DNA from 2 places in the Neopoerus faecalis genome. Region 2 is predicted to be linked to the other one. Evidence: a T-box and tRNA genes for the amino acid it is inferred to sense, from the RefSeq annotation. Region 2 holds a T-box; the other holds one or more tRNA genes.
What was found. A T-box is a leader RNA that pairs with one kind of tRNA and senses whether it is charged. The one in region 2 lies ahead of tyrS (tyrosine--tRNA ligase), so its partner is inferred to be a tRNA-Tyr.

Region 1: it has a tRNA-Tyr gene. The T-box ahead of tyrS (tyrosine--tRNA ligase) is inferred to sense a tRNA for this amino acid. The anticodon was not compared.

Annotation. Positions count from the first base shown of each region.
Region 1 is NZ_JARFXX010000002.1:348,397-351,793, forward strand. Features, by position in the region: gene PY311_RS04180 (hypothetical protein) at 25-243, shown strand; gene PY311_RS04185 (recombinase family protein) at 300-1,220, shown strand; gene PY311_RS04190 (DUF4368 domain-containing protein) at 1,401-1,856, shown strand; tRNA gene PY311_RS04195 (tRNA-Tyr) at 1,988-2,075, opposite strand; tRNA gene PY311_RS04200 (tRNA-Gln) at 2,172-2,247, opposite strand; tRNA gene PY311_RS04205 (tRNA-Trp) at 2,254-2,328, opposite strand; tRNA gene PY311_RS04210 (tRNA-Glu) at 2,338-2,414, opposite strand; tRNA gene PY311_RS04215 (tRNA-Cys) at 2,418-2,494, opposite strand; tRNA gene PY311_RS04220 (tRNA-Gln) at 2,496-2,571, opposite strand; tRNA gene PY311_RS04225 (tRNA-Glu) at 2,578-2,654, opposite strand; gene PY311_RS04230 (helix-turn-helix domain-containing protein) at 2,684-2,920, opposite strand; gene PY311_RS04235 (hypothetical protein) at 3,267-3,397, opposite strand, start outside.
Region 2 is NZ_JARFXX010000003.1:10,531-13,927, forward strand. Features, by position in the region: gene PY311_RS04380 (DUF4179 domain-containing protein) at 1-909, shown strand, start outside; gene PY311_RS04385 (amidase domain-containing protein) at 989-1,489, shown strand; T-box leader at 1,539-1,781, shown strand; gene tyrS (tyrosine--tRNA ligase) at 1,845-3,071, shown strand; gene dapA (4-hydroxy-tetrahydrodipicolinate synthase) at 3,152-3,397, opposite strand, start outside.

The DNA of each region.
Region 1 (3,397 bases), on a different contig from region 2:
GTACGACGAGCAGAAAGGAAAACTATGGGTACGATTTTTTCCCGTGTAAAACTCAGCGGAAAGCATGTGGCCGCCCTCTTGGCGCTGATGCTGCTCTCCGCTGTGACAGCCATGCTGCTGCCTACTGCCCTGGCCAGTATGATTGACATCGGAGTGGCCGGAGAAAACCGAAACACCATCCTAATCATTGCGGCGGTGATGGCAACCCTGGCCATTCTGCGGCTCTGTGTTTATTATATCTGAGCTATTCACAGTAAAGTTGGACATTTGTATTCAGCGGGAGAAAATAACCTTGACAAATCTCGTCTCAGAAGGCCATGCTTTTGCAGTATGCCAGGGAGCATCACTTCCCCAACCCAACCTTTTTCGTGGATGACGGTGTAAGCGGTGTGACCTATGACCGTCCCGGCTTTCAGGCCATGCTGGCCGAAATCGAGGCGGGACGGGTGGCCGTGGCGATCGCCAAAGACCTTTCCAGACTGGGCCGCAACTCCGCGCTGACCGGGCTTTACACCAACTTCACCTTTCCGCAGAACGGTGTTCGTTTCATCGCCATCAACGACAACTACGACACCATTGACCCTAACCGTGTGGACAACGATTTTGCGGGCATCAAAAACTGGTTCAACGAGTTCTATGCCCGGGACACCAGCCGCAAGATCAGAGCCGTCCAGAAAGCCAAGGGTGAGCGAGGCGTACCCCTGACCACCAATGTGCCCTATGGCTATGTAAAAGACCTGGAGAACCCCCGCCGCTGGGTGGTTGACCCGGTAGCCGCTGATGTGGTGAAACGCATCTTCGACCTGTGTATGAAGGGCCGTGGTCCCATGCAGATCGCCAACCAACTGAAAGCGGACAAGGTGCTAACGCCCAGCGCATACAGGGCCTTGCAGGGCATCAAGACCCCAAACAAGAAACCGGAGGACCCCTGCGACTGGCACAGCAGTACCGTTGTGGCGATTCTGGAACGGCGGGAGTACACGGGCTGTACGGTGAACTTCAAGACCTATACCAACTCCATCTGGGACAAGAAGCAGCGGGACAATCCCCTTGAGAAGCAAGCCATCTTCCCCAATACACATGAGGTCATCATCGAGGAAGCCGTGTTTGAGAAGGTACAGCAGGTGCGCCAGCAGCGGCATCGCAATACCCGTACAGGCCGAAGCAGCATCTTTTCCGGGCTGGTGTACTGTGCCGACTGCGGTGAGAAGCTGTATTAAGGGGCGACGAACAATTACTGACCGGAGGGCGCGTTCTTTGACTGTTCTCTCCATTAGAAGCACAAGGACAAGTGCGGTACTCATTACATCCGGGAAACCGTACTCAGCCACATAGTCCTGAAACACATTCAGGCTGTGACGGGCTACATTCTGCGGCATGAGGCACATTTCCGTGCAGTGATGGAGGAACAACTCCGGCTGGAAAGCAGTGAGCAGATCCGCATCCGAAGGAAACGGCTGGAACGGAACGAAAACCGCATCGCTGAACTGAAACGGCTGTTCATCCGGATTTACGAGGACAACGCCTGCGGACGGCTGAGTGATGAGCGCTTCGATATGCTGAGCCTGACCTATGAAACGGAGCAGAAGCAGTTGGAGACCGAGTGCGTAACTTTGCGACAGGAAATTGAAGTACAGGAACGACAGAACGAAAACGTTGAGAAGTTCATTCAGACGGCGCACAAGTATGTGGGCATCGATAAGCTGGACGGCTACGCTCTGCGGGAACTGGTGTCCGCCATCTATGTGGACGCACCGGACAAATCCAGCGGGAAGCGTGTGCAGCACATTCACATCCAGTACGATGGGCTGGGCTTCATCCCGCTGAATGAGCTGATGAAAGAGGAAACGGCGTGACCGAAGTCACGCCGCACCCTTTGAAAACTCAAGGTTTTCACCATTTTTTCATTTTACTGTTTTACGACCACCCGGCCAATGATGTGACCATTATGAAAGAGGGGCACCCAGAAGCGGGTACCCCTCTATTTTGGTGGGTCAGGTTGGAATTGAACCAACGATGTTTCAGATGTCACGGTTTTACAGACCGCTGCGATCGCCAACTACGCGCACTGACCCATATGGCGGAGAGCGCAGAACTCGAATCTGATATCACTTCTGATACGATCCGCTTAGCGGGCGGTCCCCGGGCCTTCCGGGTTCACTCTCCAAATATGGCTGGGGTGGCTGGACTTGAACCAACAAATGCCGGTGTCAGAGACCGGTGCCTTGACCATTTGGCGACACCCCAGTATATTGGCAGGGATAGGGCGACTCGAACACCCACGGGCGGTTTTGGGGACCGCTGTTCTTCCGGTTAAACTATACCCCTGTATGATGATGGTGATGCCTGCGGGATTTGAACCCAGCATTACAAGCTTGAGAGGCTTGCGTCCTAACCAATTAGACGAAGGCACCAGATGGAGATACGGGTCGGATTCGAACCGACGATTAACAGCTTTGCAGGCTGTCCTCTTCAACCTCTTGAGTACCGTATCATGGCTGGGATAGTTGGATTCAAACCAACAGTGGCCGGCATCAAAGGCCGGTGCCTTAGCCGCTTAGCAATATCCCAGTATTATGGAGATCCGCGCCGGACTCGAACCGGTCATTGCAGCCGTGAAAGGGCTGTGTCCTAACCATTTAGACGAGCGGACCGTATGGCAGGGAGAAGTTCTCCCTGCATATTAAGCAACCGAGTGATCGGTAATGAGGATATCATCAATACGCACATGCAGCAGTGCAGCAAGGGCGATAAGATTATCTACAGTCGGCAGCGCAGTGCCGTTTTGCCACTTGTAAATGGCCTGCGGGGAATTGAAGCCGAATGCCATTTGTAGGTCATGCACCGTCAGCCCCGCTGCTTTGCGAAGCATCACAATATTGGTGCCTGTGCGAGCAAGGTTGATCGTTGGAATGTTCATTCTCAAATACACCTCCTATCTGAATTATTTGGCCTCATGGGCATGAAAAAGCCGCTTGTCTGCACTCAAGACAAGCGGCTTCAATAATTCAGAGAAGGAGATCCTGATAGACCGATTCTTTCAGGTCAACAGGTACTCAATCCGATCATATTCTTCTGCTTATCTTGATATGGGCGTGCTTCGCAAAAGCTATATTCCTCGCACTGGAAGATAGCCTGCCATTCGCTCATATAGAAGATAGCGGAAGAAATAGTCTTCATAGTTCTGCGTCCTTTCTGTAGAGATTTGTTCTTGGTTTCTGACTGTACTATACCACAACTCTTTCGGTTTGTCATTCAACTTGTGGTTAAATATCGCTGTTTTCTGGAGAGATGACACCATTCTCAACATAGTATCGGTAGCTGCCGTCGATATTGACCTTGCCCCAGTGCTTAATATCATCATTCTCTTCAAGCTCATCTGGATGGATACAAAAGT
Region 2 (3,397 bases):
GACCATTTGACCATGACCTTCGGCGTGTACGATGAAAAGGACCAATATGATGAAAGCGGCGCGCCTATACCGGAACAGGCTTTCGGAGATTACGGCGATGAATTGCTGTCTGACAGCCAGAAAGAAAAGCATGAAATTCTGGCCACCTTTACCTTTGAACTGGAATTTGATCCCACATATACTGCCAAGGGTACGGTCATTAATGTGGGAGAGACATTCCTGTTGGACGGCCAATCCGTAACGCTGACGGAGGCGGAGATCTATCCCACCCACCTGCGGCTGAACTTCGACTATGACCCCGCCAACACCGCATGGCTGACGGAGCTGAATTTCTATCTGGAAAACGAGCGGGGAGAGAGGTTCAACGGCATCGTCAACGGCATTTCCGCCACCGGAAACCCGGACGATCCCTCCACGGATTCCGTCTGGCTGGACAGCCCCTATTTCTCTACAGGGGAACACCTGACCCTCCACGTCACCGGGGCTTCCTGGATCGACAAGGGACAGGAGCGGGTGAAGGTAGATCTGGCAAAGGGCACGATCGAGAACCCACCCCAAGGCGTCCGACTGGAATGGGCGGAGAAGCGAAATGCCGGCTGGGTGGTGTCTTTCAGCGCCGGGTATCGCTGGGAGAAAACGATGCATTACCAGATCTGGAAAAGCTGCTTCTATGACGAGGACGGCACGGCCCATGACATCAATCAGCGGGGAGTATCCAGCTCGCCCATGATCTTGGGCGAAATCTCCGGCGCGGAGCTGGAATCTTACGAGGCCGCCGAAAAAGCCGCGAAAGAGGAGGGGCGGTACTTTGAGACCTTTGGCCTGAAGGACTGCGCGGCGGACTGCGTGTGGCTGGAGCCCTGCTGGACCCGGATCACCGACAGCACCGCAGAGATAGTCATCAAATGAATAAACGAAAGCGTGCGCGGTTATCCGCGCACGCTTTTTACCGAGCCGCATAGGCTGGAAAGGAAAGGGGGCGTCCGCCTTGCGCTTTGCGCTCTATGACCGGCGGGCCGCCGTATTGTACGCGCACCGCTGGGCGTATGGCAGAAATCCGGCCTTTTATGACTACGAGGGATTAGGGGGAGACTGTACCAATTTTGCATCCCAGTGCATTTATGCCGGCAGCGGTGTGATGAACTTTACGCCGACCTTTGGGTGGTATTACATTGACTCGAGCCAAAAAGCGCCGGCATGGACCGGCGTGCCGTACCTCTATAATTTTCTTACGCGCGGAGAGCGCTCTGCGGGACCGGTGGCCCGCCCCTGTGACATGGAAGATGTGCGTCCCGGCGACGTGATACAGCTTTCCTTTGATGGGGAGAGCTTTCGCCATACACCGGTGGTTGTGGCTGTGGGGCGTCCGGCATCGGCGGAGAATATCCTCATCGCGGCCCACAGCTATGATGCGGATGACCGGCCTCTATCCACCTATGAATATAAGGACATCCGCTTCTTGAAGATATACGGCGTCTGGAAGCCGTAAGCGGGGAAAATGGGTTGACATTTCCGCAGCGATACGCTACAATGAGCACATTACAGCAATGAAACGGAGAAGTATGCGGATACGTTCTGCCAAGAGAGCCCCTGTTGATGGTGGAAAGGGGAGAGAGCGGCCGCTGAAATACACCGTGGAGCTGGCACCTGAACGGCTATGGCCAAGTAGGCGTGCTCCGGGTGCGCCCGTTACCGCGCTGCCGTGTGTTGGCACGGCGTGAGGCCGGTTTCCGTGAGGAAACGGCGAATCAGAGGTGGTACCGCGTATTTACGCCCTCTGTCCCAAGGGACAGGGGGCTTTATTTTATCTCTGTCCGAAATGAAATTGGAAAAGGAGAAAAACAATGCAGATTTATGAGGAACTGAAGGCCCGCAAGCTGATTGCTCAGGTCACGGATGAGGAGGAAATTCGGGAGCTGGTGAACAACGGCAAAGCCGTGTTTTACATTGGCTTTGACCCCACGGCCGATTCTCTCCATGTGGGACACTTTATGGCGCTGTGCCTGATGAAGCGGCTCCAGATGGCGGGCAACCGCCCGATCGCATTGATTGGCGGCGGCACCGGCTATATCGGCGACCCCTCCGGCCGGACGGATATGCGTTCCATGATGACCCCGGAGACGATTCAGCACAACTGTGACTGTTTCAAAAAGCAGATGGAACGGTTCATTGAGTTTGGCGACGGCAAGGCTATGATGCTCAATAATGCGGACTGGCTGCTGAAGCTGAACTATATCGACCTGCTGCGGGAGGTGGGCGCCTGCTTCTCTGTGAACAATATGCTCCGGGCCAAGTGCTATGAGCAGCGGATGGAAAAGGGCCTCAGCTTTTTGGAGTTCAACTATATGATTATGCAGTCCTATGACTTTTATCATATGTTCCAGACGGTTGGCTGCAATATGCAGTTCGGCGGTGATGACCAGTGGAGCAATATGCTGGGCGGCACGGAGCTGATTCGCCGCAAGCTGGGCAAGGATGCCTACGCCATGACCATCACGCTTCTGCTGAACAGCGAGGGCAAGAAGATGGGCAAGACCGCCAGCGGCGCCGTTTGGCTGGACCCCAACAAGACCACGCCCTTTGATTTTTACCAGTATTGGCGGAATGTGGGCGATGCCGACGTGCTCAAGTGCATCCGGATGCTGACGTTCCTGCCTCTGGAGCAGATTGACGCCATGGACAAGTGGGAGGGCAGTCAACTGAATCAGGCCAAGGAGCTTTTGGCCTATGAGCTGACGAAGCTGGTCCACGGCGAGGCTGAGGCTGACAAGGCACAGGAGGCTGCCCGTGCTCTGTTCGGCGGCAGCGGCAGCAGTGAGAATATGCCTGCGACCCAGTTGCCGGAGGCACGGTTTACCAATGGAAAAATTAACGCCATTGATTTGCTGGTGGCCTGCGGGCTGTGCAGCTCCAATGGTGAGGCACGGCGTCTGATTCAGCAGGGCGGCGCAGCGGTCAACGATCAGAAGGTGACCTCCATTGATGTGACATTTGACCAGGAGCAGTTTGCCGGTGACGGTGTGGTCATCAAAAAGGGTAAAAAGGTATTCCATCGGGCCTATACCGCTTGATTTGACAAAAAACAGAAAAATGTTGCAAAAACCGCCCTGCCCGTTATCGGGCAGGGCGGTTTTCCTGGGAAAAAATAAGGCTAATTGCTTTCAGGCAGCAAATTCCATGCGGAAAGTGCCAGCTTGATTTTTTCGGTGCTGGCAGCCGTGGGAGGACAAAGCGGCAGGCGGAGTTCTCCGGCCTCCAGTCCCATGAGATTCAGCGCAGTCTTGACAGGAATGGGATTTACCTCGCAGAACAGTGCGTCGCAGAGGGGCTTCAGCTTTAGTTGCAGCTTTCCGGCGGAGGCAAAGTCGTTAGCGAGGCAGAGTGCTGTCAGGCGGCA